Regions from separate parts of the Proteiniborus sp. MB09-C3 genome, predicted to be linked through region 2. Evidence: riboswitches for the same ligand, from Rfam matches in the RefSeq annotation. Region 2 holds a riboswitch; the other holds the start of a gene.
What was found. Region 2 has a riboswitch for molybdenum cofactor ahead of QO263_RS02340 (ABC transporter substrate-binding protein). Riboswitches for the same ligand answer to the same signal wherever they lie in the genome.
Positions count from the first base shown of each region.

Region 1: linked by a shared signal. The riboswitch ahead of QO263_RS16935 (NADH-dependent [FeFe] hydrogenase, group A6) and the one ahead of QO263_RS02340 (ABC transporter substrate-binding protein) in region 2 are both predicted to bind molybdenum cofactor.

Region 1 covers NZ_CP127161.1:3,428,216-3,444,696, forward strand. Annotated here, with positions in the region: gene QO263_RS16880 (aminotransferase class IV) at 511-1,347, opposite strand; gene QO263_RS16885 (DUF4349 domain-containing protein) at 1,423-2,406, opposite strand; gene QO263_RS16890 (hypothetical protein) at 2,463-3,368, opposite strand; gene ggt (gamma-glutamyltransferase) at 3,497-5,113, opposite strand; gene QO263_RS16900 (chromate transporter) at 5,127-5,651, opposite strand; gene QO263_RS16905 (chromate transporter) at 5,651-6,193, opposite strand; gene QO263_RS16910 (ABC transporter ATP-binding protein) at 6,453-8,180, opposite strand; gene QO263_RS16915 (ABC transporter ATP-binding protein) at 8,181-9,944, opposite strand; gene QO263_RS16920 (leucyl aminopeptidase) at 10,137-11,627, opposite strand; gene QO263_RS16925 (calcium/sodium antiporter) at 11,775-12,722, shown strand; gene QO263_RS16930 (ECF transporter S component) at 12,801-13,280, opposite strand; gene QO263_RS16935 (NADH-dependent [FeFe] hydrogenase, group A6) at 13,290-15,026, opposite strand; molybdenum cofactor riboswitch at 15,125-15,245, opposite strand; gene typA (translational GTPase TypA) at 15,859-16,481, opposite strand, start outside.
Region 2 covers NZ_CP127161.1:481,311-497,791, reverse strand. Annotated here, with positions in the region: gene QO263_RS02385 (NADH-quinone oxidoreductase subunit NuoE family protein) at 1-81, shown strand, start outside; gene QO263_RS02380 ((2Fe-2S) ferredoxin domain-containing protein) at 210-581, shown strand; gene nuoF (NADH-quinone oxidoreductase subunit NuoF) at 809-2,599, shown strand; gene QO263_RS02370 (NADH-quinone oxidoreductase subunit G) at 2,628-3,575, shown strand; gene fdhF (formate dehydrogenase subunit alpha) at 3,581-6,259, shown strand; gene QO263_RS02360 (ferritin-like domain-containing protein) at 6,265-6,765, shown strand; gene QO263_RS02355 (MogA/MoaB family molybdenum cofactor biosynthesis protein) at 6,768-7,256, shown strand; gene mobA (molybdenum cofactor guanylyltransferase) at 7,266-7,871, shown strand; gene fdhD (formate dehydrogenase accessory sulfurtransferase FdhD) at 7,880-8,662, shown strand; molybdenum cofactor riboswitch at 8,631-8,752, shown strand; gene QO263_RS02340 (ABC transporter substrate-binding protein) at 9,016-9,852, shown strand; gene QO263_RS02335 (ABC transporter permease) at 10,105-10,803, shown strand; gene QO263_RS02330 (ABC transporter ATP-binding protein) at 10,811-11,437, shown strand; gene QO263_RS02325 (molybdopterin molybdotransferase MoeA) at 11,439-12,665, shown strand; gene QO263_RS02320 (molybdopterin biosynthesis protein) at 12,695-14,590, shown strand; gene moaA (GTP 3',8-cyclase MoaA) at 14,614-15,570, shown strand; gene moaC (cyclic pyranopterin monophosphate synthase MoaC) at 15,573-16,046, shown strand; gene QO263_RS02305 (MOSC domain-containing protein) at 16,162-16,481, shown strand, end outside.

The sequences.
Region 1 (16,481 bases), 930 kb from region 2:
TTCTTACGCTTGGGGAAAAACAATGATTCTAATAGCAAACTCATCATAAATATCACCTCCTTAATATATGAATTAAATTACATTAAAGTAATTTGTTGTAAACCAGTAAGCACAAAAAAACCGCAGTAATAACCTACGGCTTTTTGTTCTATATTGGAGTGAATTTTTCCAAAATAAAAAGTCGTAGGAAATAGCCTACGACTAACTTTAGTTTTTAGTAAAAATATATTTATAATATAATTCACCAAATATATAATAAAGTCGCAGACTATATGCCTGCGACTAATAAATCAATTAAAAATTATAACAATATAATATAATTTTACAATTATCTACTTAATGCACAGGCCGTTATTACTATTTCTGTTTTTACTTTTATTAGCTTTGTTTAAAGTTATCATAATCATCTTTCACGGCCTCCTTTTCTATATTGGTAAACTGTACTAATTGCTCTACTTTTATATATTAACACCATTTTTTACATAATGCAATACCTTTTTTCAATTTTTATTATTTTTTTATATTTAACTTTATATATTCCTGCATCTTTTGCAGATATCCTTCAGCTATTCTTTTGATAATACTGTTATTCACTGAGTCCAATTTAATATCATCTATAGTAGCTATAGGAAGAGCATTGACTGATGTTCCTGTCATAAATGCTCCATCAAGGTCTTTTAAAGAATCCATATGAACCTCTTCTTCTATTACCTCTATATTTTGCTCTTTACATACATTCATGATTTCATTTCTTGTTATTCCTAGAAGCACATCTCCTGCTGAGGCTGTATATACCTTATCTCCTTTAACAAAGAACATATTAGATCTGCTGCCTTCTGTAATGTAACCCTTTCTATTTACTAATAAAGCTTCATAGGCATTTTGTTCCTTTATCTCATCATTGATTCTCTGTCTTAAATCAGCATTGACTATTTTAGCATTAGGATTTTCCCTTTCTGAGTGGAAAAGAATAGTATGGATTCCTTTTTCATATACTTCTTTTTCTGGATAGCTGCTTTTTATATAGTAAGCCATAAAGGTTTGATTTGGACTATCTACATTGCTACATAAAAGCTTTATATTCATATTATACTCTTTATTAGAATCTATCAGCCTATGTATTTCTTGTTTAATTTCTTCATCAGTTTTTTTTATTGTCTTACCTATGAGCTCAGCAGATTTTCTCATTCTTTCTATATGTCCCTCTAAAAATATGGGAACACCATCTATAACCCTAATTACCTCATATATTAATGGCGAAGATGCTTTCTCAAAGCCTTCATCATTTGATGTAGGTTCTATTTCACCATTGTACATATAATATTTTAATATTGATTCATTGTACATCCTACTCACCTCTAGTATATTGTTGGTATCCTTCATATACATTATAGCTTATTATGAGTAAAAATATAGTGTTTTTTATTCTTCATCCCTATCAATTTTTTTATTTCTTCTTTTTATAACTTTTTTTCCAATGTAGAAGGCAATCAACCCTATAATTAGTAAAATAAATACTACAGGTAATAGCACTGCTATAACAACTATAAGTTCCTTAGCTAAACTCACAATTCCTTTTATAGATTTGCTAAATCCATCTATTATTCTCTCGCCAAGCGTAACTGGCTCTGGTGACTTTATCTCTCTGACCTCATATACTATTACATCTATGGTTGAAAAGCTAACTAGGTTATCCCACTTTTTTAGGGTTCCTGTGTAATTTTCAATTTGGTATCTAACATTGGAAAGCTCTCTTTCTAATTCTATTATATCCGATACTTTATCTGCTTTTCTTAGTATTTCTAGTAGTCTTTCTTCTTGAATAGTTAAGGATTTCAGTCTTGCCTCAGAGTCAAAATATTGGCTCGTTATATCTTCTCCCCCACGTTCAATCCTTATTACATTTCCCATATCATTAAAATCAAGTAATAGCTGTTCAAAGCTCTTTTCAGGAATTCTAAGCTTAAAGGAAGCAACTCTATTCCTAAAATCTTCTTTATTAATTGGACGGCCTCCTGTTATACTGGAGCTTTCTATATAACCTCCAAGATAATTTGTTTTTTCTGTAATTATATTAGTGGTTTTATCAAACTCCTTTGTTTCTAGTTCCACGTTTGCAGAACGTATTACCTTTCTGCCAGCATTAACTTGAATATTTTCCTCTGATGTACTTTGCTCTGCTTCAACTTTCTTTTCATCATTACCGAAGCCCATATTACCTGTATAATCTAAATTTGAATCTCTTGAATACTCCATAGATTGTGATTCTTGCGTCTCTGGTTGGGCTGGTGATGCACTATCATTAGAACTAAAGTTGCCTTTACCAGAACAGCCTGAAATTATTAATATTAGCATCATGATGGTTAAAAAGAAGCTTAATGATCTTTTTTTACTCTTTAAAAACACAATAGCCACCCCCGTGCCTTTTTTATATTAGACGGAAATAGGTGGCCTTTGTTCCACTATAATTTACCTTTTATTTCATCTACGTTCTTTAATACAATATCCCTTTTAATTTTTGTAAGCTCAATATTTTTCTTAGGAATAGATGTTTTCATATTTATAATTGACAAGTTTAGTTTTTCCATAAGCTCTTGATCTTTTTTATCAAGCTTTATTTTTGCCCTAATCATACTCATAGACTCTTCTGCCTGCTTTATGCTATCTTCACTTTTATTCCATTCGTCCTCCATTCCGTATATGAGAGCTTGCCTAGCAAAGTAATTTAGCCTCATTAATTCCCCTTCATGGTTTCCCTTATATGAATCAAAGAAAGGAGTCATATTATAAGTGATTTCATTGGAATAATTTAATGACTTCAATATGTTTTTTTCTTCTACAGCTACAGTTAAGTTATTTATTGCCTCTTCATATTTTGATAATTCTGGTTTCTTGATACCATTTTCTATGGCTAATATTTCATAATTTCCCCAAGAAGTATGTATTTCTTCTGAGGTTTTTTTTGCTACCTCCCACATAGTATTGATCTTTTCTTGCTTTGTTTCAGTAGACTTCTCCTCTCCAGTCTTTTCACTAGAGGTCTTTTTTTGATTCTCGTCAGATTTTTTTTCTCCTTCTGAATCACTCTTTTTTTCTTCATTATCTCCATTGGATTTTTCGTCTTTCTCGCTCTTTTTTTCTTCTTCTTTTGGTTTTTCTGGCTTTTTCATTTCTTCAACTATTTTTTCTATTTCTTTTATCAAATCTTCATTCTTCTCTTGCATTGCCTTTAAGCTTTCAGGAATTTTTTCTTCCTTGCTTGGCAACTTCGGTTTTTCTGCTTTTTTACCACAAGCTGTTATCAAAATCATAATCATAGCTAGAATTAATAAAAGCCTTAAGGCTATGTTTTTCTTTAAAATAAACAAAGCAATCACCTCGAATTTAGTATATCCAAGATAATTGCTTTTAATTTATTTGTATTTTTTTATTTTTTAAAATACTTTCTTGTTCTCAATTAGCTACTTTTTCTCCGGTTTTTAAAGCAGCATTTATACTACCAAACTGCTACTTGTCCATCTGTTCTTGGCTCTGTAGCACCACAAAGAACACCATCATCATTTCTCCAAATTATCTGTCCTCTTCCAAAAACAGTACTACTTGCCTTGACTACAATATCATGGCCTGCTCTCATAAGCTCTAAAGCCAGCCTATTATCAAGGCTCTGCTCTACCTCTATAGTCCTTCCCCCAACCCATTGCCATCTAGGTCTGTCTAATGCCTCTTGAGGATTCATATTATAATCTATTGTATTTATCATTACTTGAAGATGAGCCTGTGGCTGCATAAATCCTCCCATAATCCCAAAAGGTCCTACTGGCTTTCCGTCCTTAGTTAGAAATCCTGGAATAATTGTATGATAAGGTTTTTTACAGCTTCCAATGCAATTGTCTGATTCTTCGTCTAAATTAAAATTTGCACCTCTATTATGTAATGAAATCCCTGTATTCGGCACCACTAGTCCTGAGCCAAAACCCATATAGTTGCTTTGTATATATGAAACCATATTTCCTTCTTCGTCTGCTGTACAAAGGTATACAGTTCCGCCCTTAGAAGGCTGTCCAGCTTCAGGCATTATGGCCTTATCTGATATTAACTTCCTTCTCTCTGCTGCATACTCTTGTGAAAGCAATTCTTCTGTCTTTACTCTCATTGTTTTTGGGTCAGCTACGTATTTTTGAGCATCTGCAAAGGCGAGCTTTAAAGCTTCTATTTGTAGGTGTGTGCTATTAAAGGAATCTCTAGGACCTAGATTCATATCCTTTAGTATATTCAATGCCATGAGGACAGTTATTCCATGACCATTTGGAGGTATCTCATATACTTCATATCCCTTGTAGTCAGTACTTATTGGCTCAACCCATTCTGGATAGTAGCATCTCAAATCTTCTTTAGTAATATATCCATTGTATTTTTTTGAAAAGGAATCGATTTTCTCCGCCAGCTCTCCACGATAAAAGCTTTCTGCCATAGTCCTTGCTATTTCTCTTAAAGTCTTTCCATGATCTTTTAATATTATATAATCTCCGATCCTAGGACAATTGCCATTTGGTGCAAAGGTATCAAACCAAGTTTGAAATTCCTCTTTATCTTCTCTTTCCTTAGAATAGTTTCTAAATGCTGCTGCCCATCCAGCTCCTACTCCTGGCTGAATAGCAAAGCCTTCCTCTGCATATTTAATTGCAGGCTCTAGTACTTCATCAAATGGAAGCTTGCCGAATTTCTTTGAAAGTTCTGCCCAAGCAGCTGGTGCGCCTGGCACATTGACAGGTATTATGCCATACTTAGGCATTTCTGTATAACCTAATTCTTTTAATGTCTTAGCGTTTATTGTCTTTGGTGAAGGTCCACTGCTGTTTAAGCCATGAAGCTTGTTTCCTGCCCATACTAGTGCAAATGCATCTCCACCTATTCCATTAGCTGTTGGCTCTACAACCGTTAAAGTAGCTGCAGTTGCAATGGCTGCATCTATGGCATTGCCTCCCTTTTTTAGTATTTCAAGTCCTGCTTGGGCTGCTAAGGGATTGCCTGTAGCAACCATACCTTTTTTACCATAAACCACGTTTCGCTTAGATTGGTAGCTGTAAGTTAAAGGATCAAATCTAAATTTCAAGACTAATTCCTCCTTAATATATGAAATACCCTAAAATCCCTGCCACAAATGTTATTAGTATGGGATTCATTTTATATTTATATGTTGCAAAAAAAGCTAGTGCAAAAAATATAATGCTTTTATAATCGATAAAGGTTTCTTTATTAATTAATAGCAGCATTGCTGATAATACAAGTCCTACTACTACCGGCCTAAGTCCTACAAATGCATTTTCTACATACTTGTTATTCTTAAATTTAAAAAAGAAATTGCATATTATCAGCATTATAATTACAGATGGTAGTGTAACTCCTAGTGTGGCAAAAAACGAGCCTAAAATACCATTTGTAACTGTATATCCAATATATGTAGCACTATTTATTGCAATAGGCCCTGGTGTAATCTGTGATATAGCAACTATATCCGTAAATTCACTGATACTAACCCAATTATTGATATCAACTACTTCTGTCTGTATAAGAGGCAGCATGGCATATCCTCCACCAAAGCTAAAAAGCCCTATTTTAAAAAATGTAATGAAAAGGCTTAGGTAAACCATTATTCTTTACCTCCCTTTTTAGCCATGTAAATATTTCCTCCAATAACGGCTAATATAATAAATATAATAGGAGTTATTTTAAAATATTTGACACAAAGAGCTACGGCTATGGGAATTATTAAGGCTTTTCCCTTTAACTTGGAGCTTTTAGATAGGCTAATGACTGAAGAAGCTATTAAGGCCACTACAGCAGGTCTTATGGCTTTAAATGCACTTTCAATTTCTTGTATGTCTCTTATCTGACTAAAGAAAGTAGCTATTGCTAAAATAATCAGAAATGAAGGCAATACTGCTCCTAATGTAGTAAAAAAGGCGCCTCTATATCTATCCATTTTAAAGCCCACAAATACAGCTGTATTTACTGCTATAGGCCCTGGTGCAGATTGAGCTAATGCCAGAGTGTCTACAAATTCATCTTTTTCAATCCATTTTTTCTTATCTACAACTTCAGCCTCAATGAGTGGTACCATGGCATATCCTCCGCCTATTGTAAATGCACCTATTTTGAAAAAAGCTGAAAACATTTCTAAATGTTTTTTCATTATGTCACCTCTTTTTTAGTTTGAGTCCTAATACATACTTTATCAGATAATAATCAAAAAGTGTATAGAAATCAAAGACTTTTAACTCAAGTTTATTTGTTAAAGAAGACTTAGGAAATCGGGTTAGGTCATAAAAAAACTGCCCATATTAAGGACAGTTGATAAAACTATGATTTTCTCTTTCATAACTAAGTACCCCTTATGTGTTTGGTATTTTAATTATAAAAAGAAAATATAAAGGGAATATGAAGGAAGTAACTTAGTTGCTAAATTGCTGGGCATATAATCCTTCATATATTCCATTAAGCTCTAATAGCTCTTCATGAGTTCCTATTTCTGCAATTTCTCCTTCTTTTAGAACTAATATATTATCTGCATCTTCAATAGTAGATAACCTATGAGCTATAATTAATGTGGTTCTTCCTATCATCAGTTTATTCAACGCTTCTTGAACTAACTTTTCCGATTCTGTATCAAGAGCAGAAGTTGCTTCATCTAATAAAAGGATTGTTGCATCCTTTAGTATTGCTCTTGCTATAGCTATTCTCTGCCTTTGCCCTCCGGAAAGCTTAGTACCCTTTTCCCCCACTAATGTGTCGTATCCATCCTCCATATTTATTATAAAATCATGAGCATTGGCCATTTTAGCTGCGTTCACTATTTCATCACGAGTTGCATCTTCTTTTCCTTGCTTTATATTATCCATAATGGTTCCTGAAAACAAGTATGCATCCTGTGGCACATAAGCAATATTGCTTCTTATATCCCTTATTTTTTGATTGGATATGAATTTACCATTTATTGTTATATTCCCTTCATTAGATGGATAGAAATTCAATAATAGCTTAAAAATAGTACTTTTCCCTCCACCACTGGGTCCAGCTAATGCATAAACCTTTCCCTTAGGTACTGTAAATGACAAATTATCTAATACTTTTTTATTGCCATATTCAAAGCTCACATCATAGAATCCAATAGCACTATCATCTTCAATATCTTCACTAATCACTGCATCAAAGCTTACAGGCTCTTCTTCCTCATCTAATATTTCAAATAACCTGTCTGCTGCTGCAAGGGAGCCTTGAAGCTCAGATATGAAATCTCCAAGACCTTGAGCAAGTGAGCTCACACCATTTTGCAGTTGAACAGCGGCAATAATTATTCCTATAGATATGTATCCCTTAATCGCCAAATATGCACCTACAGCTACAGTTCCTACAAATGTAATTATTCCTATAATGTTGTTTATAGTCGAGACCATAGCTTTTTTATTTACTCTACTACAAGATATGTCATATGCCTCTTCATTGGCCTTATTGTATTTGCCTAATATAACACTGGCTATATTGAAGCTTCTAATAATATGAATACTTTCCAATACATCTGTCAGTCTTTCATTTAATCTAGATAAGCTTTCCTGTACTTCTGCGCTCATATTTTTAAGTACCTTAGCGTAATTAATATTAACTAACAAACTGGTTAAACCAAATATTAGAGATAAAATGCCTAAACGCCATTCTAAAATAAATGTAAATATCAAAGTTCCTATTCCCATAAGTATCATAGATGAAAATTTAATAAAGTAACTGGAATAAGCTTTTTCAACCTCATTAATATCATTTGTCAATCTGGAAATTAGATCTCCACTATGTTTGCCTTTAATATATGAAAGAGGCAAGACCTTAACCTTTGAAAACACATTTTTTCTTATATTACCTGTAGTTATAGCAGCAGAATAGTGGGCCATATATAAAAATACTGGATAAATTACAAACATGAGTATAACATATATTCCATATTGCTTAACTGCGTATATTAACATTGACCATTCTTTAATAGCTATTGCATCAAACATATCCTTGAATATTAGGGAAATAAATACTTGGAGTAAAAGACCAAATATTGAAAGCACTAATAATCCAAATGTATATGGTATAAGTAGCTTTTTCATAAATTTAAAAATTCTTAGAAAGCTATTTTCCCTCATTTATACCACCTCCTTCTTTAAAGTCAGCTCTTGATTTTTAAGCTGATTGTTATAAAGTTCTGTATAGACTCCATTAAGGGTAAGTAGTTCATCATGGCTTCCTTCTTCAACTATTGCTCCATCCTTTAATACTAAAATTCTGTCTACATTTTTAATTGTTGATAGTCTATGGGCTATGATCAAACTAGTTTTATTTTTAATAGACTCTCTTAAGGCTTCTTGAACTAGCGCTTCAGATTCTGTGTCTAGTGCAGATGTAGCTTCGTCTAATAATAGTATGGGTGCCTCCTTTAACATAGCTCTAGCTATGGACAATCTTTGCTTCTGTCCTCCGGATAAAGTGTTTCCCAGTTGACCGACTACTGTGTCATAACTATTTTCAAGTTCAGTTATAAATTCATCTGCATTGGCACTTTTAGCAGCTTTAACAACATCTTCGTAGTCAGCATCTAATCTTCCGTAGTTAATGTTTGTCCTTATTGTATCAGGAAATAAGTAAGTATCTTGAGAGACCAATGCAGAGTTGCTCCTAAGACTATCTAGATTCCATTCTTTAATTTCCTTCTCTCCTACTTTTATTTCTCCACTATAGCTATCATAATATCCTAATAAAAGTCTAATTATTGTACTCTTTCCTCCACCACTTGGACCTACTATAGCAACCGATTCTCCTTTCTTAATAGCAAAACTCAGTCCATTAAGTATTTTTTCCTCTCTATTGGGATAGGAAAAAGCTACATTGCTAAAGCTAATCGCTTCTGAGGACTTGTCTATTTCAAAACTAGAGCCATCTATTCTTTCTTCATCTGCATCTAGTATTTCAAAAACCCTATCGGCAGCAGACAAGCTACTTTTCGTCTCCCCTATTAGTCTAGGAAGGGAGCTTATAGGATTAGTCAAGTAATTTAATAAATTTATAAATGCTATTAAACTTCCAACAGTCATAGTGCCTTTAATAGCCCAATATCCACCTATAATAAAGGTAGTGAAAAAAGGGATTATTCCTAATACTTGTGAAAAGCTCTCTAACATGGACATCAATTTTGCTAGACGTTTTCCACTTTCCACACTTTCATTAACAGCTTCGTCATGCTTTTTGCCTAAGCTTTCTTCTAGATTATATGCTTTACTTATCTCTATTCCTCCAATTACATCTTGTACAATGGAATTTACCTTTCCCAATTTTTCCTGAAGTGCTTTGCTAATCTTCCCTATGGGTTCGCTTAGTTTTCCTGCACCTAACAACAATATAGGAGTTAGGATTAAGCTTATTAGGGTTAACTTCCAGTTTAAAATACAGAGATATATTAAAGCTCCAATGGCTGAAAGCGGAATCATAACCATCTGTGATACTGTAGTTGATAAAAATGTTTTAATTTTTCCTATATCATTTGTTGCTATTGAAACATAGTCACCTGAGTGCCTACCCTCCAATTCTTTAACAGGCATAAGAACTATTTTCTCAGCTATTAGCTTTCTAAGTCTAGATACTCCAGATTCTGTATATATGCCTAGTAATCTATTTTTTGCATAAATTAGTATTGTATCTAAGCCAAAAATTATAAGGCCTAAAAAAATAGTTTCTTTAAAGTGAGCCATATTCTTATTAGTTGCTGCATCTAAAAATTCTTTGATGATATAAGAACCTAATATACTTGTTACTGATAAAATAGTAAGAAAAACTATTCCTAAAATAAAGTATAATTTTTTAGGAAATGCTTTCAGTAGTCTAATAAATTTTTTAAAACTGCTTTTACTCTCCATGCCCATCACCCCATACAATATTTGCTAATTAGATTATAATGCTGTATATTAAAGATGTCAATATATTTATTAAGATATTTAATATCTATATTAAACATCTTAATATTTGATTAGCTTTTTTATTCAAAACAAAAAAGGCGTAATAAAACTAATTTAATAGCTTTATTACACCTTTTTGATCAATAAAGAAAGTTATTTAGATATTTCCTTCACCATTTGATAAATGGTTCTCACTGCTACTCCTGTACCGCCTTCTGCTATATATTCACTGCCTTTACTTGTAAAAGCTGTACCTGCTATATCCATGTGTATCCAAGGTTTATCCTGTACAAATTCACCTACAAATAATGCTGCTGTTATTGCTTGAGGATTTCCTGCAGAATTGGTCAAGTCTGCTACCTTAGATTTTATAAGCTCTTTGTACTCTTCAAAGTTAGGCATTCTCCAAATCTTTTCTCCTGCTATTTTTGATGCATCCTCTAGGGCCTTGTAAAATTCATCATCATTAGATACTACTACTGTAGCCAATGAGCCTAAAGTAACTACAGCTCCTCCAGTTAATGTAGCTATATCCAAAACCTTTGTAACCTTTTCTTTTTCAATAATATAATGTACAGCATCAGCCAAAGTCAATCTGCCTTCTGCATCAGTACTTCCAATAAATATAGTTTTTCCTGCCATAGAGCCAATTATATCACCAGTTCTATATGCATTGCCGCTAATTGAGTTTTCACATGCTGCAACTACTGCGATTACGTTAGCTTTTAGCTTTCTCTCTGCAATGGCCTTCATAGCTCCTACCACAGATGCTGCTCCACCCATATCACTCTTCATATTTACCATGCCATCTTTTGATTTAATACAAAGACCACCACTATCATAAGTAAGGCCTTTCCCTACTAGACCTATAACCTCTTTTTTATTCTTTTTGTCCCCAAAATATCTCATAATTATTAATCTTGGTGTATTCTCTGAAGCTCTACTGACAGCTAAAAATGCTTCCATACCAAGCTCTTGTATCTTATCCTCTTTTAAAATTTCTACATCAAATCCGCTTTCTTTACCTGTTCGTTCTGCAATAGCAGCTAATTTTACAGGTGTCAATATGTTTGCAGGTTCATTTACCATATCTCTAGCTAAAATAGTTGCTTTGCTTAGAACATTTCCTTCTTCTATACCTTTATCTATATCTACTATCTCATCTGCCTCTGTTCCAACAATGTATATATTATTAATTGGGTTTTCTTTTTTATCTTTTATATATTTATCAAATTTATAGCTGCCTAGTAATAATCCCTCTGTCATTGTCCTTGTTATTTGACTTAATGATAAGTCATTATTGCTGCATACAGGATAAATATCCACCCTCTTTGCTTTAAGTTCCATTATCTCTTTTATAGCTTTTGCGAATATTTTTCTAATCTTTTCTAAATCTAATTCTTCTTTTTTTCCTAGTCCCAGCAATACTACTTTCTTAGGATTGTCCTTTCTAGCTAATTTAAAGCTTTGTACTTCATTATATTTTCCTAAAAACTCTTCTTCACTTAATAAGTATTTTATCATATTCTCAGCTTCTTTTATTGATGTATTTACATCTGAGTCTGCAAAGCCTTCATAATATGGCAATACAATTGCCTCAGAAAAATCATCAGTAATTTTTTTAGTTAATACTTCAAGTACCATAGTAACATCTCCTTCTTATTTTTAAATACTTATAACATTAGATTTCTATACAAAGGCCTATTTTCCTTCAATATATAATCATATGTATATTTTAAATTATTTATAATACATATTAATTATACAACATTATCGTAAGGGGGCCTTATTTTGCTATACGCAATTTTACTTTTTTTTATAGGTTTATTATTAATTATAAAGGGTGGAGATTGGTTCACAGATTCTGCAATTTCCTTAGCTAGAGCTTCGGGACTTCCAGAGGTTCTTATTGGAGCTACCATTGTAAGCTTCGCCACTACCCTTCCAGAGGCTATTGTCTCTATAACGGCTGCTCAAGATGGATTTACTACTATGAGTGTCGGAAATGCAGTTGGCTCAATAATCTGCAACATTGGATTAATACTTGCATTTGTTAGTATTATAAAGCCTAGTAAAATAAATAGCAACTTTTTTAAGCTAAAGTCTATTCTTATGATTTCTTATTTTATTATAATGGCATATCTGGCGTTTGACGGTACAGTTAGCAAATCAGATTCACTCATACTCATTGCTATGCTTATTATCTATGTGGTTTGTGACTTCTTTATTCTTAAAAATAGAACTAGCAAAAAAACTGTTAATGAAAAACTTCATTTGGAGCCTAAGACCAAATTAAAAATTGGTGTGCTCTTTGCAGTTGGGGCTATTTCCATATTTGCAGGAGCAGAGTTGCTTATACACAGTGGGATAGTAATTGCAAAAGGCATAGGTGTGCCTGAATCAGTCATAGCCCTATCAATAATTGCAGTAGGTACATCCTTGCCTGAATTTGCAACAGCAATTACTGCACTAAAAAAAGGCCATTCTAATATATCAATTGGAAATATAATAGGAGCAAATATATTAAATATCACCATGGTTACTGGAATATCTGCTTTTATAGCTCCACTTAAAATATTAAGACAAAATATATTACTTGACTTTCCTATTGCCCTTTTAATTATGCTAACTTTGGTTATTCCTTCTTTTATTAAAAAGAAAATTTATAGAGCTCAGAGTATAATTTTATTGGTGATTTATATTGGGTATGTTGTGTTTTTATATAGTGTATATCTGTAAATAAAAAGAAGATTAGCTCTAGACATAGGTCTACATAAAGCTAATCTTCTTTCTTTAATATCTTAGTTTTTAGTTATATTATTTTTTATATATTCTCTCTAAAACTTGTAAAACAACTAGGGCTATTGAACCTCCTATTAAGGCAGTTAAAAGCTGAGGGAAGCTTAATGCCGCTTTTATTGGAGGATTTACTGTTAAGAAGAAGTTTACAGCAGAATATAATAATCCAAACTTTATAAATGCTGCAGCAATAACTCCAATTATTTTACTTCTTCTTTTTAACAATGAATAGATAGTTCCATATAGAATATTACCTGCTATAATAAAAGGTACAACTATAATCATTGCAGGAGGTTGAACTCCTAAAACTACAGCCATAAAAGGTGTAATAAATCCAATAGCCATTGCCCATGGCAATCCACATATTTGGGCTGCTATGATTAGTACTGCATTGATACCAGATCCAGTGACTAGCTGACCCATTTTTACAAATTGAAACACTAAAGCAATTGCTAGCAATATAGCCGCTCTAGTCAAAGTACCTACTTTTTTATTCATTTATACCACCTAAAACCTTTCTCTTTTCACATAATGAGTGTGTAGTAGCTGGTGGGCCTTATGTCCATTAGCTTCTCCTAGATATTCATCGTACAAAGCCTTGATTTCTGGATTAGTATGAGATTTTCTCAATGGCATTTCTCTATCAATATTATATAGGCCTTGTGCTCTTAATTTACATACTTCTTCAGTTTTTTCTTTATCCATTATAATTGGCTGTCCTCCGCCGTTTATACAACCTCCTGGGCATCCCATTATCTCTATAAAATGATAATTTGCTTCACCATTTTTAACACTATCTAGAAGGCGTCCAGCATTTCCTGTGCCATGTGCAACTGCTACTTTTATATCTAAATCGCCTATCTTTACAGAAGCTTCTTTAATTCCTTCTAATCCTCTTACTGGAGCATATTCTATTTCTTTTAAATCTTGTCCTGTCAATATATCAGCTACAGTTCTTAATGCAGCCTCCATAACACCGCCAGTAGTACCAAATATTACTGCAGCACCTGTGGATTCTCCCATAATCTTGTCGAAGCTTTGTTCCTCCAAGGATTTAAAATCTATTCTAGCTTCTTTTATCATCTTAGCCAATTCTCTTGTAGTAATAACTGCATCTACATCACTCAATCCATTTACTGATAATTCCTCTCGTGCAGATTCATACTTTTTAGCTGTACAAGGCATTACAGACACGACAAAGACTTTTTTAGGATCTATTCCCATCTTTTCTGCATAGTATGATTTAGTCAATGCACCAAGCATTTGATGAGGAGATTTGCAGCTTGATAGATTATCTAGGAAATCGTTATGATAATGCTCACAATATTTAATCCAACCTGGTGAACAGGAAGTAATCATTGGTAGCTTTCCACCATTCTTTATTCTTCCTAGAAGCTCTGTACCTTCTTCTATAATTGTCAAATCCGCTGCAAAATCTGTATCAAATATCTTATTAAAACCTAATCTTCTAAGAGCTGTTACCATTTTCCCCTCTACATTAGTTCCTACAGGCATACCAAATTCTTCACCTAAAGCAACTCTAACTGCTGGAGCAGTTTGAACAACAACATGCAAATCATTGTCTTCTAATGCTTCCCATACTTTATCCCTATCGTCCTTTTCTCTTAAAGCACCAACTGGGCACACCTTTATACACTGTCCACAATTTATACATGCTATATCAGACAAGCTCTTTTCAAAAGGAGTAGTTACTACAGTTTCGATTCCTCTGCCAACAAAGTCTATAACTCCTGTTCCCTGAACATTTTTACATACTCTTACGCATCTCCCACAAAGTATACATTTGTTTTGATCTCTAACTACTGAAGGGGAGGCATAGTCTACAGCATATGGCTTCTTTTCATTTTGATAATCCAATTTATCTATACCCATTTCTTCAGCTAGCTTTTGAAGTTCGCAATTTAGATTTCTTGAACAAATAAGACATTCTCTTTCATGTCTTGCAAGAATAAGTTCAAGAATAGTTGCTCTAGCTTCTCTGACTTTCTTTGAAGATGTCAATACTTCCATGCCATCCTGAGCTTGAAGAATACATGATGCTTGCAGAGTTCTTGCCCCTTTTACCTCTACAACACACATTCTACAGGAACCAACTTCGTTGAGTCCCTTTAGAAAGCAAAGGGTTGGAATGTGAATATTTAATTCTCTAGCAGCCTCCAAAACAGTTCGTCCTTTTGGTACTTGTGTCTTGATGCCATCAATCGTCATGCTTATCATTTCCATAATATCTATCCCCTTTATCATAAACATTTTGAAAACAGAAAAAACTCCTTGCAAAAGAAGCTTTTTAAGCAGCTATAAAAAGCCACTACATCTACTAGATGACAATGAAATGAAGCTCCTTTCCAAACATGAGAGGCATGAGTATTTCTATTCATACCCATAGGCTTATATCCATTGACTCTTATCTTTAGGTTTATAAGCTCGGAATTATTCTTTTTCTAATCTTATTCTAAATCGTCGATATATTTTTGTCAACGTTACTTGCTAAATATGAAGCATTTGTTCTAAATAATCTTAAAGTTCAGAAAAAATCACAATCCAGCAGCTCAAACTTGTTAACTCCCTTCGATCGTTCAAACTTGGTCCTAGTGGACACTCCTATCATGTTCGCAATCTCGCAACTCAAATTTATTTGCTCGCTATTGCTCACATAAATTTGGTCCTAACGGACACTCCTATTATAAACCTACAACAGGGTTGGTGCTCGTTGCGTTTGACCTACCAGCGATTTCCCGATAAAAGCATTCGGGAAATCGGGTTAGGTCATGTTCGCAGTCTCGCAACTCAAATTTATTTGCTCGCTATCGCTCACATAAATTTGGTGCTCGTTGCGTTTGACCTACCAGCGATTTCCCGATAAAAGCATTCGGGAAATCGGGTTAGGTCATGTTCGCAGTCTCGCAACTCAAATTTATTTGCTCGCTATCGCTCACATAAATTTGGTGCTCGTTGCGTTTGACCTACCAGCGATTTCCCGATAAAAGCATTCGGGAAATCGGGTTAGGTCATAAAAGCCATAGTTGAGAATAATCTCTGCTATGGCTCTTATAATCTATTTCTTCTTAGATTTATATCTTAAACTACTATCAAGTATGCTTTTTCTTACTCTAATGCTCTCTGGAGTAATTTCTAGTAATTCATCATCTTCAATAAATTCTAATGCTTCTTCAAGGCTCATGACTTTAGGTGGTGAAAGTCTTAATGCATCATCTGAGCCTGAGGCTCTAGTATTTGTAAGCTGTTTTTTCTTACATACATTTACTTCTATATCATCAGATTTTGCATTTTGCCCTACTACCATACCTGCATATACCTTTGTTCCAGCTGTAATAAAGAGTATTCCCCTTTCTTGTGCAGCATATAATCCATATGTTACTGATTCTCCAGATTCATAGGCTACTAATGAGCCCTGAGGCCTTCTAGGTATGTCTCCTTTATATGGCTCAAATCCCTCGAATACTGAGTTTATTATTCCGTTCCCCCTAGTATCAGTCATAAACTCTGAGCGATAGCCTATCAAGCCTCTAGCTGGTATCATAAACTCTAATCTAGTATATCCTCCATTAGGCTGAGTCATAGTAACCAGTTCACCTTTTCTCTGTCCTAGCTTTTCTATAACTGAGCCAACGAATTCTTCTGGTACATCTATAGTTACCTTCTCTATAGGTTCATGTT
Region 2 (16,481 bases):
CCAGTAATTACTATTAATGAAGACGTATATGGAAGATTGAAGGCAGAAGAAGTAACAGGAATTCTAGACAAATATATGTAATAGATTAATTAAACCTGTAGCAGTATAATATACATTACGTATAAGCTTATGTTAATAAGCTCATGGGATAAAAGGATATATTATAAAATTGAATTAAAATCTGCAAAAATAGCTTTGGGGGTGTATTTATGAAGTCATTAGAAGATTTAAAGAAAATTAGAGATGAAGCTTTAGAAAAAATAGACCTAAGAACTCAAGATTCAACTACTAGAATAGTAGTTGGTATGGCTACATGTGGTATTTCAGCAGGGGCGAGACCTGTAATGATGACGATTATTGAAGAGGTTAATAAAAGAAAACTGAATGAAGTCACAGTAACTCAAACAGGTTGCATAGGTGTTTGCAGACTTGAGCCAATAGTCGAGGTATATAGAAAGGACGAGGAAAAGGTTACCTACGTCAATATGGATCCAGAAAAAGCAAGAAAAGTAATAGCAGAGCATATTGTAAATGGAAGAATAGTAAGAGAATATACTATTGGAGCTCAGGAAAACATTTAGAAGGTTAATTATCTAATGATTAAATGATGAAAATGAAATTTAGCATATTGAGTAGTTAAAACAAAATATGCCTTAGGTTATTTTTTCGAAGAAAGTAAATTCTGGCAACCTAAAAAATAAACGGGCTGAAATTTTTGCTTGTTAAATAATTAACATCTCTTGTTTAACTAATTATATTGTAAAACTTTAAAATATTTTCGAAACAAACAAAGCAAGGGGGAAAAATAATGGAAATGTTTAGATCACACGTCTTGATATGTGGAGGTACAGGTTGTACTTCTTCAAAATCAGATCAGATAGAAAAGAAGTTTAATGAAATATTAAAAGCAAGAGGATTAGATAATGAAATAAAGGTCGTTAGAACAGGATGCTTCGGACTTTGTGAAGCAGGACCAATTGTAATAGTGTATCCAGAAGGTGCTTTTTATAGCCATATTAAGATTGAAGATGTGGATGAAATAGTAGAAGAACATCTATATAAGGGGAGAATAGTTAAAAGATTATTGTACAAAGATGCAATAGAGGAAAATACGATTAAATCTATTAATCAAGTAGATTTTTATAGTAAGCAAAAGAGAATAGCATTAAGCCATTGTGGACTCATTAACCCTGAAGATATTACAGAATATATTGCATACAATGGATATGAAGCTTTAGGAAAGGTCATTACAGAAATGACGCCTCAACAGGTAATAGATACAGTCAAAGCCTCTGGTTTACGTGGAAGAGGAGGTGGGGGATTCTCTACAGGACTCAAATGGGAATTTGCTGCAAAGGCTGCTGGTGACAAGAAATATGTATTATGTAATGCTGATGAGGGAGACCCAGGAGCTTTCATGGATAGAAGTATACTAGAAGGAGATCCTAATGCTGTTATTGAGGCAATGGCAATCGCAGGATATGCTATTGGTTCTGATCAAGGGTATGTATATATAAGAGCGGAATACCCTATAGCAGTTAAGAGACTTCAAATTGCAATTAACCAAGCAAGAGAAAATGGATTATTAGGAAAAAATATATTTGGAACAGATTTTAGTTTTGATATAGAAATAAGATTAGGTGCTGGAGCATTTGTTTGTGGTGAAGAGACAGCTCTTATTGCTTCCATTGAAGGTGAGAGAGGGATGCCTCGAAATAAACCACCATTCCCAGCAAATAAAGGACTTTGGCAAAGACCTACACTGATAAACAATGTTGAGACTTATGCAAACGTTCCTAAGATATTGTTATATGGTCCAGAGTGGTTTAGAGAAATAGGAACTGAAAAATCACCAGGAACAAAAGTATTTGCTCTAGGCGGAAAAATAAATAATACTGGATTAGTTGAGATACCTATGGGGACAACCCTACGTGAAGTTATTTATGATATAGGTGGCGGAATACCAAATGGCAAGAAGTTCAAAGCAGTGCAAACTGGTGGGCCATCTGGTGGATGTCTTACAGCAGACCATCTAGATACTCCTATAGAGTATGAAACACTTATTGCACTAGGCTCTATGATGGGGTCAGGTGGAATGATAGTAATGGACGAGGATACTTGTATGGTGGATATAGCAAGATTTTTCTTAGACTTTACTGTAGATGAATCTTGTGGCAAATGTACACCATGTAGAGAAGGTACAAAAAGGATGCTAGAATTATTAGAGAAGATAACTAGCGGAAAAGGAGAACCAAAGGATATAGATAGACTTGAAAGCTTAGCAGAGACTATAAAATCTTCATCTCTTTGTGGTTTAGGTCAGACAGCTCCAAACCCAGTACTGTCAACACTTAAATATTTTAGAAATGAATATGAAGCTCATGTTTATGATAAGAAATGTCCATCAGGAGCATGTAAAGCTTTATTACAATATTTCATTACAGATAAATGTATAGGATGTACAAAGTGTGCTAGAAATTGCCCTGCATCATGTATATCTGGAAAAGTAAAAGAGCATCATGTAATAGATACAGAGAAATGTATCAAATGTGGAGCATGTCAAGCGGCATGTCCAGTAAATGCTATTATTAAGAAATAAATAACAAATTAGAATAGGAGAATAGGAAATGAACTTTGTTACGTTGACTATAGATGACCAAAAAGTCACAGTACCTGAAAACCTTACTGTTCTACAAGCTGCTGAAAAGCTTGGTATTGAAATTCCTGCTCTCTGCTATGATAAGGATCTGGAAATAGTGTCTTCATGTAGACTATGTATAGTTGAGATAAAAGGAAATACCAAGCTTCAGACTTCATGCTCTACTATTGTATCAGAAGGAATGGTAGTATATACAGAAAGCGATAAAGTAGTAAAAACGAGAAAAACCATTCTTCAGCTTTTGCTTGATAATCATCCAAATGATTGTCTAACTTGTGAAAAGTCTGGAGAATGCTTACTTCAAAGATATGCATATCGATATGATGTTAGATTTAGAGAGCATAATGGAGAAAGAAGAAAAGAACTTACCGACACATCTAGTCCGTATATTTTAAAAGAAGGTAGCAAGTGTATATTATGCAGTAAATGTATAAGAACTTGTGCCCAAGTATCTGATAGACAAGTACTATCATTTGCAGGAAGAGGCTTTGATACTAGAGTAGTAGCAGATGCTGACTTTAGCCTAGAAGAATCAAAATGTGTCTCATGTAACAGATGTGTATCTGTATGTCCTACAGGAGCTTTAATTGATAAAAGAGCTGCATCTAAAGGAAGAGTGTGGGATTTTAAAATAGAAGAAGTGAAGTGCAATAGCTGTCAATACGGTTGTGACTTCCAAGTCATGATAGGAAACGAAAAAAAAGTTGCAGTTAAAGCTAAAAAACCAGGAGTGGGAAGACCTCTATGCCTAAAAGGAAGATTGATGACCGAACTATTATATGTCGATAACCCTGAGCAGCCCTTCACAAAAAAAGATGGAAAGTTTTCCCCAGACAGTTGGAGTGAAGTATTAGGAATAACTAAGGTTATTGAAAAGATTGAATTAGCTGAGGGGAAAAAAGGTAAGGGGGAATAAAGGTTATGGTTGATATTACCATAAATAAGAAGAAATATGAGGCATCAGAGGGAAAGACAATACTTGAAGTATGTAAGGAAATTGGAATAGACATACCTACCTTATGCCATGATGACAGATTAGAGCCTCATGCAGCATGTAGGCTATGTGTAGTAGAGATTGAAGGAAGAAGGAACCTTATGACCGCCTGTTCTACAAAAGTAGAACAGGGCATGGTCATAGAAACTCATAGTGAAAAGGTAATAAAGTCAAGAAAAGATATTTTAGATTTGATGATTACAAATCATCCACTTGATTGTCTTACATGCAAAAAATCTGGAGATTGCAGTCTGCAAAATTATTGCTATGAATACGAAATCACAGAAGGAAGCTTTAAAGGTGCAAAAAAAGACTATCCAATAGATGATTCTAATCATTTTTATATTAGTGACCAAAATAAATGTATACTTTGTGGTAAATGTGTTAGAGTATGTTCAGAGCTTCAAGGAACAAACGCTATTGGTTTAAGCGATAGAGGGTTTGTTACAAAGGTAACTACTCCTTTTGATGAAGAATTAGTAAACTCAAAATGTGTTTCATGCGGGAACTGCGTATCTGTATGTCCTGTGGGTGCGTTAGAGCCTAAATCAAAAGAGAGATTCAGACTGTGGGAGACAAAAAAAGTCAGAACTACATGCTCTTACTGTGGTGTGGGCTGCCAAATGGATTTGTTAGTAAAGGGAGAAAAAGTAGTAGGAGTAGAGCCTGCAAAAGGCCCATCAAACAATGGTCTCTTGTGTGTAAAGGGTAAGTTTGCATATCCATTTATTAATCACCCAGATAGATTAAAATATCCTCTTATAAAAAGAAATGGTAAATTTGAGGAGGCCACTTGGGAAGAGGCTTACAAGCTCATTGCAGATAAAATAAATGAGACTAAGGAACAGGATGGAGCAGATGCATTAGCAGGTCTTACATCTGCAAGATGTACTAATGAAGAAAATTATTTATTTCAGAAGCTTTTTAGAGCAGTAGTAGGTACTAATAATATAGACCACTGCGCACGACTCTGACATTCCTCAACAGTTGCAGGTCTTGCAACTACATTGGGAAGTGGAGCTATGACAAATAGCATTGAGGAAATATTAAACACTGATGCAATGTTTGTAATTGGGTCTAATACTACTGAAAATCACCCTATAATAGGAACCATGATAAAACGTGCGAAGAAAAAAGGTGCAAAGCTTATTGTTGCAGACCCTAGGAGAATAGAATTAGCTAATTATGCAGATGTATTCCTTCAAATAAAACCAGGAACCAATATTGCGTTATTAAATGCTATGATGAATGTAATAATTGAAAGAGGTCTACAGGATAAAGCATATATAGAAGAAAGAACAGAAAATTATGAAGAGCTAGTTAAGGCTGTAGAAGCCTATACGCCTGAAGCAGCAGCTGAAATATGTGGAGTAAATGCCGAAGATATAGTAAAAGCAGCTCTTATATATGCAGAAGCAGATAAAGCTGGTATATATTATGCAATGGGCATAACACAGCATACTACTGGAACACATTCTGTAATGTCTATTTCTAACCTTGCACTTCTTTGTGGAAACATTGGGAAAGAATCAGCAGGAGTAAATCCATTAAGAGGACAAAATAATGTCCAAGGTGCTTGTGATATGGGAGGCTTACCAGCTGATTTGCCAGGATATCAAAAAGTATTTAAGCCAGAGGTAGTGAAGAAGTTTGAAGAGGCATGGGATGTTAAGCTTTCAACAAAAATAGGCTTAACTATTCCTGAGATTCTAGATGAGGCAGAGCATGGAAATATTAAATTCCTATATATAATGGGAGAAAATCCAATGGTTTCTGATCCAGATATAAACCATGTAAGGAAAGCTCTAGACAATCTTGATTTTCTAGTTGTACAGGATATCTTCCTGACTGAAACTGCAGAGCTTGCTGATGTAGTACTTCCTGCAGCATCCTTTGCGGAAAAGGATGGAACATTCTCTAATACAGAGAGAAGAGTTCAAAGAGTTAGAAGGGCAATAAACCCAGTTGGCAACTCAAAACCAGATTGGCAAATAATCATGGAAATCATGAATACCCTAGGATATACTAAAAAATACAATTATCCCTCAGAAATAATGGATGAAATAGCTATAGTTACTCCTTCATATGCTGGTATTAGCTATGATAGATTAAATGGAAATGGTATTCAATGGCCATGCTTAGACAAAGAACATCCTGGTACAAAATATCTTCATAAAGCGGGAATTGCGAGAGGCAGAGGATTATTTATGCCTATAGAATATACAGTAAGTGCAGAAGTTGCAGACTCAGAGTATCCATTTGTTTTTACAACAGGAAGAATACTATACCATTATCATACTAGAACTATGACAGGAAAAGTAGAAGGCTTAAACGCAATAGCTTCTGAATCATATGTTGAAATAAATGAAATAACGGCAATAAAGCTTGGCGTATCTGATGGAGAAAAGATAAAATTAGCTTCAAGACGTGGAGAAATTATTACAACAGCTAAAATTACTGATATAATAGATGAGAATGTGCTCTTTATGCCATTCCACTTTGCTGAGGGTGCAGCTAACTATCTTACTAACAGCAAACTAGATTCAATAGCTAAAATACCAGAGCTTAAAGTAGCTGCTGTAAAAATTCAAAAGATGGGGAGCTGATAGTTATGAAGAAGTATGAGCAAATAATGAGATATGCAATGCAAATGGAGCTTGATGGCTGTACCTTTTTTAAAGAAAAAGCCGAAAAATTTAATAATGCGACGACAAGAAAACTTTTTTTAAATTTAGCAGAAGTTGAGATGGAGCATTTTTATTTTATTAAAGAGCAACTAGACGAATATCTTGAAACAGATTCATTTAATATTGAGCTAGAAGGATTTAATAGAGATGAAAATAATATATTTGAATCCAGAGAGAAATCTGAGCATATAGCTGAAACATTAAAGGAATCTGATATACCAGACTTAACTATATTGAGAATGGCTTATTTAATTGAAAGAGATTATGCAGAGTTCTATAGGAAAGCAGCAGATAATGCTGATGATGAAATAGCAAAAGCAATTTTTGAAAAACTAGCTAAGTGGGAAGATGGTCATGAAAAATTATTTAAGTCTGAATATGACAGAAGAATGAAAGAATATATGAATCTTCCCTGGGGAGGATAAAAATGTTTAGAGTAGGAATAATTACAGCCAGTGATAAAGGTTCTAAGGGAGAAAGAGAAGATCTAAGCGGTAAGGTTATTTTTGATATTTTAGAGAAAAAAGGATATATAATTGAAAAGTATGTTATTCTTCCAGATGATGAAGTGGAACTATCAAGAGAAATGATTCATATGTCGGATGATTTGAAATTGGATTTAATATTAACTACTGGAGGAACAGGATTTAGCAAAAGAGATGTTACTCCTGAGGCTACTATCAAGGTTTGCGAGAGAATGGCTCAAGGGATTTCAGAAGCCATTAGATATTATAGCCTAAATATTACATCAAGAGCCATGCTATCAAGAGCAGTATCAGGAATAAGGAAGGATACCTTAATAATTAACTTACCTGGAAGTCCAAAGGCCGTTAAGGAAGCTTTAGATTATATAATTGATAGTGTGCACCATGGACTCGAAATATTAACTGGTAAAACTGGTGAATGTGCTAGATAGGTGATGTATATGAAAAAGTTTGGTACTGCCGTCATACTAGCAGGTGGTAAAAGCACTAGAATGGGATTTGACAAGCAGCTTTTAATAATTAATGAAAGAAGACTTATGTATGGTCTCGTAAGCAAGCTTAAGCAGGAGTTTAGTGAGATTATTATTGTAACTAATAAGCCAGAGCACTATCAAGGCCTTGGAGACAAAATAACTAGTGATATAATAGTGGGAAAAGGCCCACTGAGTGGTATCCATGCTGGGTTGAGCAAAGCCTCAAATGAGTTTTCTTATTTTATTGCATGTGATATGCCTAATCTAAATATTGAATATATAAGATATATGAAAGAAAAAATTAAGCATATAGATACTTTTGCATGTATCACTAGATTTGGAAGCTGGATTGAGCCTTTTAATGCTTTTTATTCAAAGAAACTAAAGGGTAAAATAGAGGAACATCTCTTTAGTGATAATAAATCAATCAACTCATTATTAGCAAAGACAGACGTTCATTATATTAGCGAGGAAGAGGCTAGAAAGTTTAGTCCCAATTGGGATATGTTTCTTAACCTAAATACTAAGGAAGACTTAAATGATTTTTTAAGTAAAATAGCCAATGAATATTGAGGGATAATATGAAGGAGACCAAAAAATTTGATATATTAAAGGTAAAAGGCGAAGGCATTTCAGAGGAAGAGGACATTGTAGTTTCAGAATATCCTTTTACTATATTTATTAATGGCGAAGAGTTTATTACTTTATTATGTAGCCCCAAGTCTCTTAAATATTTAGCAGTAGGTTTTCTTTATTCAGAAGGCTTCATTAGCTCCATATCAGATATCCTTAGTATAAAAATAGAAGAAGAAAAAGGTCTTTCATATGTTGAGCTAAAAAATAGGGACCTTTTAGCTGAAAAGCTATATGGAAAAAGAACTATTACATCAGGCTGCGGAAAAGGTACTTTATTTTATAATGTACTAGATTCTTTTAAATCTAAAAAAATCAAAAATAAATTACCTATAACCTTAGATGAGATAAAGTTCCTTGTAAAGGATTTTAGTAAAAGTTCGGAGCTTTTTTTAAGTACAGGGGGAGTTCATAGCTGTGCATTATGTAATACTAATGATATATTAATCTTCGAGGAAGACATAGGAAGACATAATGCATTAGACAAGGTATTAGGAAAAGCATTGATTGATGATATGACATTTACAGATAAGATACTTTTAGTTAGTGGACGACTATCTTCTGAAATGCTTATAAAAACTGCAAAAAGAGAAATTCCAATATTAATATCTAGAGCAGCTCCCACGAGCCTTGCCATAGAATTGGCAAGAGAATTGAATATAACGCTTATAGGCTTTGCCAGAGGTGAAAAAATGAATATCTATTCAAATTTTCCGAGCTTAAACTTCTAAAGTTGGTAACGATTATGAAGATGAGCCGATGGGTATAAGGAGAAATTCTTATGCCTCCCATATTTGGAAAGGAAAGTTTTAACCTGTTGGTGAATATTTATAGAATAATTTTGCCATTAGCTTAAAACAGTCCTTTTGGACTGTTTTTTTATGACCTAACCCGATTGTTTCGAGTGTTTTTATCGAAAGAATCGTTGGTAGGTCAAACGCAACGAGCACCAACCCTGTTGTAAGTTTATGATAGGAGTGTCCGTAAGGACCAAATTTATGAAGGGTAGCGAACAAATAAATTTGTGTTGCGAGACTGCAGATTTGCAAAAAAATAGAGTACAAAAAAAGGGGGAGTAGTATTAATGAAAAAGGTTCTATTAATATCTCTAAGTATTTTATTGATATTTACTTTACTAGTTGGCTGTTCAGCAAATAAAAAAATAGGTGGTAGCATTATACTTTCAACAACAACTAGTACACAGGACAGCGGGTTATTAGATTATTTGCTTCCTGAGTTCACAAAAGATACTGGAGTAGAGGTTAGGGTCGTTTCAGTAGGCACTGGTCAAGCCCTTCAAAATGGAAAAGATGGAAATGCAGATGTATTGCTTGTTCATGCTAAGGCTTCAGAAGAAGAGTTTGTCAATGAAGGTCACGGAATTGAAAGACATGATGTAATGTATAATGACTTTATACTAGTTGGGCCTAAATATGATCCTCTAAAATCTTCATGGCAGGTTGAACCTGGTAATGACATTGAAAAAGCGTTAAGCTATATAAGTGAACATGAGGTCATTTTTGTTTCTAGAGGAGACGATTCAGGTACTCATAAAAAAGAATTAGAGATATGGAAAGAAACAGGAATTGAGCCACAAGGAGATTGGTATTTATCAGCAGGTAGTGGAATGGCTGATGTATTAAAAATAGCTTCAGAAAAACAGGGATATACATTAACTGATAGGGCAACTTACCTAAGCTTAAGAGATACATTAGATCTTGATATAATAATAGAAAAAGATGAGAATTTATTTAACCAGTATGGTATAATACCAGTGAATCCAGAAAAAAGTGATAAGATAAATGCTGAAGGAGCAAAAGCATTTATGGATTGGATGCTATCTAAAAAGGGACAGGAGTTAATAGGCAAATATGGTGTAGAAAAGTATGGAATGCCGTTATTTGTACCTAATGCAAAATAAGTTAACTCTTGGTCATAGTATAGATAACCTAAATGGTTTATAGAAAACACAAATAGATTCTATTTACATAATATAGCTATAAGGTTGTTCATATGTAAAGCTTATAACAAATCTATTTTTTGTTTATATAGTAGTGACATCTATAAAAAATAGTATATAATTTATATTATTTGATATGAAGCAATTAAAATTGTTGTATTAGCTGCATGCTTAGCCTCAAGGGCAGCATGTGGCTATTTTTTTAGTAGAGGAGTGGATTTATTGGAATATATACTAAGCGGTTTTAAAGAAGCCGGAAAGTTATTGATAAGCTTAGATAGAGAAGTATATAAAATAGTATTGCTGTCTTTATTTGTATCTTCTATATCTACTATTCTCTCTTCTATAGTGTCTATACCTCTAGGTATTTATTTTGGGATAAAGGAGTTTAAAGGAAAACGCCTATTTTCAAGACTAGTTTATACACTAATGAGTATTCCTTCAGTAATAGTCGGGTTGTTAGTCGCTATAATTCTTTCAAGAAGAGGGCCCTTAGGCTTTTTAGATTTATTATATACCCCTACAGCTATGATAATTGCTCAAACTATACTAGTAACACCTCTAATATTTGGCCTTACATATAGTCTTTCTAAAAACCGAGGAAAGGTAATTGAAAAAGTAGGCAAAACCTTAGGAGCGGGAAAGCTTGATATAATAATACTTATAATTAGAGAGCTCAGAGTAGATATTTTAGTCAATATAGCTACGGCATTTTCAAGGGCAATATCAGAGGTTGGAGCAGTTATGATAGTTGGAGGGAACATAAAAAACCATACAAGAGTTATTACAACAACTATTTCAATGATGAATTCCATGGGAGATTATCCTATGGCAATAGCTTTAGGAATTGTCCTTTTAATAATTTCTTTTGGAGTAAATAGTCTAATATACTCCTACCAAGGAGAGGATTAAATTGAAAGTGTTTTTAAATAATATAAAAAAATATTATAATGAAAAATTAGTATTAGTTATAGAAATGCTAGAAATAGAAAAAGGGAAAATAACTGGAATAATTGGACCGAATGGTTCTGGCAAAAGTACCCTGCTAAATATAATAGGAGGATTAGATGAAGATTATTTAGGAACAATAGCATATGACCCAAAGGTCACAAACCAGAAGCCTTATGATACAATGACATTGGTTTCTCAAAAGCCTTATCTTTTCAAAAGAAAGGTTTATGAAAATATTGAATATCCATTAAAGATTAGAAACATAAATAAAGCAGATATGAAAAAGAAAGTTAATAGAATTATTAGCAGATTGGAGCTTGAAGATCTTAAAGAAAAAAAAGCACATTTACTTTCAGGTGGCGAGTCACAAAAAGTATCACTAGCTAGGGCATTAGTTTTTGAACCAGAACTACTTTTACTGGATGAGCCTACATCAAATATAGATCCAGAATCAATTAAAATTCTAGAGAGGGAGATAGTAAGATTCAATAAGGAAACAGGAGCAACTATTATAATTGTTACACACAACTTAGAACAATCAAATAGGATTTGTGATAGAATTATTTATCTTGAAAATGGAAGGGTGAGTTCTTAGAATGGATTTTTTCAATGCAGTTTCTGTTGAAGAAGGAAAGAGGATGATGATAGAGGTCTTTAGAGAGTACAGCTTTGAAATAGAAGAAATTAGTATGTTAGATGCAACTAATAGAGTACTTGCAGATGATATAGTAGCTAATAATAATGTGCCTGAATTCAACCGCTCTACAGTAGACGGATACGCAGTTAAAAGCTCTGACACTCATGGAGCCAGCGAGTCTATACCCAGTTTCTTAACCCTCTTGGGAGAAATAAGAATGGGTCAAAAGGCAGATATAAGGATATCTAGTGGCGAAGCTATATATGTACCAACAGGTGGAATGATACCAGAAGGAGCAGATGCAGTAATAATGATAGAATATGCAGAAAAGCTTGACGATTCAACTCTAATGGTATATAGACCTCTTTCAGTTGGAGAAAATATTATTTTAAAGGGTGATGATATAAAAGAAGGAGAAAGAGTTATAGAGAAGGGAAAGAGGCTTAATTCTCAAGATATTGGAGTATTAGCTGCCCTTGGGATATCGGAAATAAGGGTCTATAAAAAGCCTAGGTTCTTTATAATATCAACTGGAGATGAAATAGTAGATTTAAATGAAGAACTTACTATGGGAAAAGTAAGAGATGTAAATAGCTACGCTCTCCATTCATTAATTATTAAGTTGGGCGGGGAAGTTTCTGGTAAAGCCATTGTAAGAGATGACTTTGAGCTGCTTAGAAGCAGTGTGGAAAATGCCCTTGAAATATCTGACATAGTAATAATTTCAGGAGGAAGCTCTGTTGGAACTAGAGATTATACTAGTAAGGTTATAAATTCTTTTAGCGGCAAGGGTGTATTTGTTCACGGGGTTTCTATAAAACCTGGAAAGCCTACAATAATAGGAGAAGGAAAAGGGAAGGCAATATTTGGGCTACCGGGACATCCTGTTTCATCAATAATAGTATTTAAAGTGTTCATAGAATATTTCATAAAGCATCTATTGAATGTAAAGGAAAGCGTTAATAAAACTACAGCCATACTTGATTTTAATTTTCCATCTTCACCAGGAAAGGAAACCTATCAAATGGTAAACATAAGGGAGAGAAACGGAAAAACCTATGCTATACCGAGCTTTGGTAAATCAGGAATGATTACATTGCTTTCAAAATCTGACGGATATATTGTACTAAAACCTCACGAAGAAGGTATATCAAAAGGAGAGATACGAGAGGTGTATTTTCTATAAATTAACAAAAATGAAAGCGAGGAAAACCATTGAAAAAGGAAGAGAGAAACATATATATAGGTAATACCGATGTGGACGAAGCTAGAAACTTATATTATGAAAAATTGCCTAGACAGTTTGAATATGAGTATATACAGGTACTAGATGCATTGGGAAGAGTGACTTATGAAGCAGTATATGCTAATACTTCATCTCCTCACTATAATGCAGCGGCAATGGATGGAATACTAGTGAGATCAATAGATACAGAAGGAGCCAGCGAAGCCAGCCCTAAAGTATTAGAGCTTAATAAAGACTTTATCTATATAAATACAGGCAATCCAGTAACAGAACCATATGACGCTGTGATCATGATAGAAGATGTCATTGAATCAGAAGAGTGTAAAGTGAAAATACTTAAGGCAGCTCATCCTTGGCAGCATATAAGACCTATAGGAGAAGATATAGTGGCTACAGAAATGATAATTCCATCAAAGCATAAGATAAGACCTATAGACATAGGAGCCCTTATTTCAGGTGGAGTTCAAGCTATAAAAGTGTATAAAAAGCCTAAAGTAGGAATTATCCCAACAGGTACAGAAATAATTGATGATATCAATAGCTTGACTATAGGAAAAATACTTGATTCTAACTCAAGAGTTTTTGAAGGACTAATTGCAGAATATGGGGGGATTCCAAATAGATATTGTCCTATGGAGGATGAATACGAATTATTAAAAAGTGCAATATTGAAAGGAATAGATGAAAACGATATACTATTAATAAATGCTGGATCTTCAGCTGGAACAAAGGATTTTACAGCAAAAATAATTGAAGAGATCGGTGAAGTAATAGTTCATGGAATTGCACTTAAACCAGGCAAGCCTACAATTCTTGGAGTGGTAAAAGGTAAACCCGTTATAGGAATTCCAGGATATCCGGTTTCTGCTTATCTAGTTTTTGATACTTTTGTGAAGCCCTTAATATTAAGATATATAGGTCTTGAAGAGGAAAAAGGAGAGATTGTTAAAGCAACTGTATCAAAAAGAATTGTTTCTTCATTAAAAAACAGGGAATTAATTAGGGTAAATTTAGGGTATGTAAATAATAAGCTTGTAGCTACTCCTTTACCAGGAGGAGCAGGTGTTACTATGAGTTTAGTTAAGGCAGATGGAATAGCAGTAATATCTCGAAATTTAGAAGGTGTGGAAGCCGGAGATGAGGTTGATGTAAAGCTATTAAAGTCTTTAAGTAATATTAAAGATACTTTAGTTTCCATAGGAAGTCATGATTTAATCATGGATATAATTGCTGATATGATTAAGCTTACCTCAGGACATGTAGGAAGCATGGGTGGAATACTGTCCATGAAAAGAGGAGAATGTCACATATCGCCAATTCATCTGCTTGATGTAGAAATGGGAGAATACAATATAAGCTATGTTAAAAGGTATTTCCCGGGAAATAAAATGGCTATAATAAAAGGTGTTAAAAGGCTTCAAGGATTTATTGTAGAAAAAGGAAATAAAAGCAGAATAAAAGACTTTACAGATTTAATAAGAAAAGATATAGTTTTTGTAAACAGACAAAGAGGTGCAGGAACAAGGATATTATTAGATTATTTCCTTAGTAAGAACAATATTGATCCTTCTGATATAAAGGGATATGGTAGAGAAATGACTACACATATGGCAGTAGCTACAGCAGTTAAAACAGGATCTGCTACAACAGGCCTAGGAATTTATTCTGCTGCTAAGGCTCTGGATTTAGAATTTATTAGTGTAGGATATGAGGACTATGACTTTTTGGTCACACAAGAGATTCTAAAGGATGACAGAGTAAAGGAATTTATTGCAACCTTAAAAACAGATGAATTCAAAGAAAGGGTCATGTCTCTTGGGGGCTACGAGCTTCAAGAAATAGGAGAAGTGATTTTGATTAACTAAAGCTAATAAAGTGGGTGATTATAATGAAGGATGCATTTGGAAGAAATATTAATTATCTTCGAATATCCGTAACTGATTTATGTAATTTAAGATGCAAATACTGTATGCCTGAAAAGGGAATATGCAAGGTTGAACACAGAGAAGTGCTGTCTCTTGAAGAGATTTATGAGGCGGCCAAAATATTTGTATCATTAGGAGTAAATAAAATTAGATTAACTGGCGGAGAGCCTCTTACCAGGAAAGGTATAGTTAATCTAGTTGAAAGGCTAGGCAAGCTAGACGGAATAAAGGATTTAGCTATGACTACTAATGGTATCCTCCTGAAGAAATATGCAAAGGATTTAAAATCAGCTGGACTTAATCGAGTGAATATAAGCTTAGACACATTGGATGAGAAAAAATATTCACAGATTACAAGAGGTGGAAGACTAGGGGATGTATTAGAAGGAATTGAGGCAGCTAAATCTGTAGGACTTACACCAATAAAAATAAATGTTGTTTTAATTGGTGGATTTAATGTAGATGAGATAGAGGCTTTTGTAAATCTTACAAAAACAGAAGCGATAGATGTAAGATTCATAGAGCTAATGCCTGTAGGAGAAGCTTCAAAATGGGCTGAAGAAAACTTTATATCCAACGAAGTGATATTAGATGAAGTAAGCACTCTGGAAAAAGTAGAGCGACTAGATCCATCATCACCTGCTGTTTACTATAAGCTTCCAGGTGCAAAGGGAAGAGTGGGTATAATAAACCCTATTTCATGTAAGTTCTGTGAATATTGCAATAGGGTTAGGCTAACATCTCAAGGTAAGCTAAAGCTTTGTCTGCATTCCAATGAAGAAATAGATTTGAAAGACAAGCTAAGGCAGGGAGAGGATATAGAAAAGATAATCATGGCTGCTATAAAGCAGAAACCAGAGTCACATCATTTAGAGGATGGGCAATATATAACCGACAGTATGTATCAAATAGGAGGCTAAAAATGGAATTTACTCATTTTAATGAAAGTGGAAGGGCACATATGGTGGAGGTCAGTGAAAAAGAGGACACAAAGAGAATTGCCATTGCTACAGGCATTATCAGAATGAGGAAAGAAACGATTAAGATGATAAAGGATGGGCTTATAAAAAAAGGTGATGTTCTTTCTGTAGCTCAGATTGGGGGAATAATGGGAGCAAAAAAGACTAGTGACCTGATTCCCATGTGCCATAATATATTTTTAACAGGTGCAGATATAAGATTTAAGATTATGGAAGATAGTATAGAGATAGAGTCAGAAGTAAAGACAGTCGGAAAAACAGGGGTAGAGATGGAAGCGCTAACTGCTGTTTCTCTAGCAGCTCTTACTATATACGATATGTGCAAGGCAGTAGATAAGGATATGATAATAGAAGATATAAAGCTTATTAAGAAAACAGGTGGAAAATCAGGAGAATATGTTAGAAAAGAAGATTAGCTTAAAAGCAAAATTCATTACTATATATTTGGGTTTTTAGATGTAGACTTTTTACAGCTGTAAAGGCTTTATTCTTTGAGAAGCTAGTTTATATTATAATTGGAGAGAGGTAAGGATGATGAACAAAATAGGCAAGGTATTAGATATAAATATAAGTGAGAAAAAGGGAGTTATAAAAAAACCTATAGAAGAGGGAATTTTCATAGAGGATTTTGGATTAGAAGGAGATGCACATGCTGGCAAATGGCATAGACAAGTAAGCCTTTTAGGTATAGAGAGCTTTAATAAGATGAAGGAGCTTGGGATAGAAGGTTTAGAGCATGGTAATTTTGCTGAAAATATAACTACAGAAGGAATAATATTATACGAATTACCAGTGGGTACTAGAATGAAAATAGGAGAAACTATTCAAGAAGTAACTCAAATTGGTAAGGA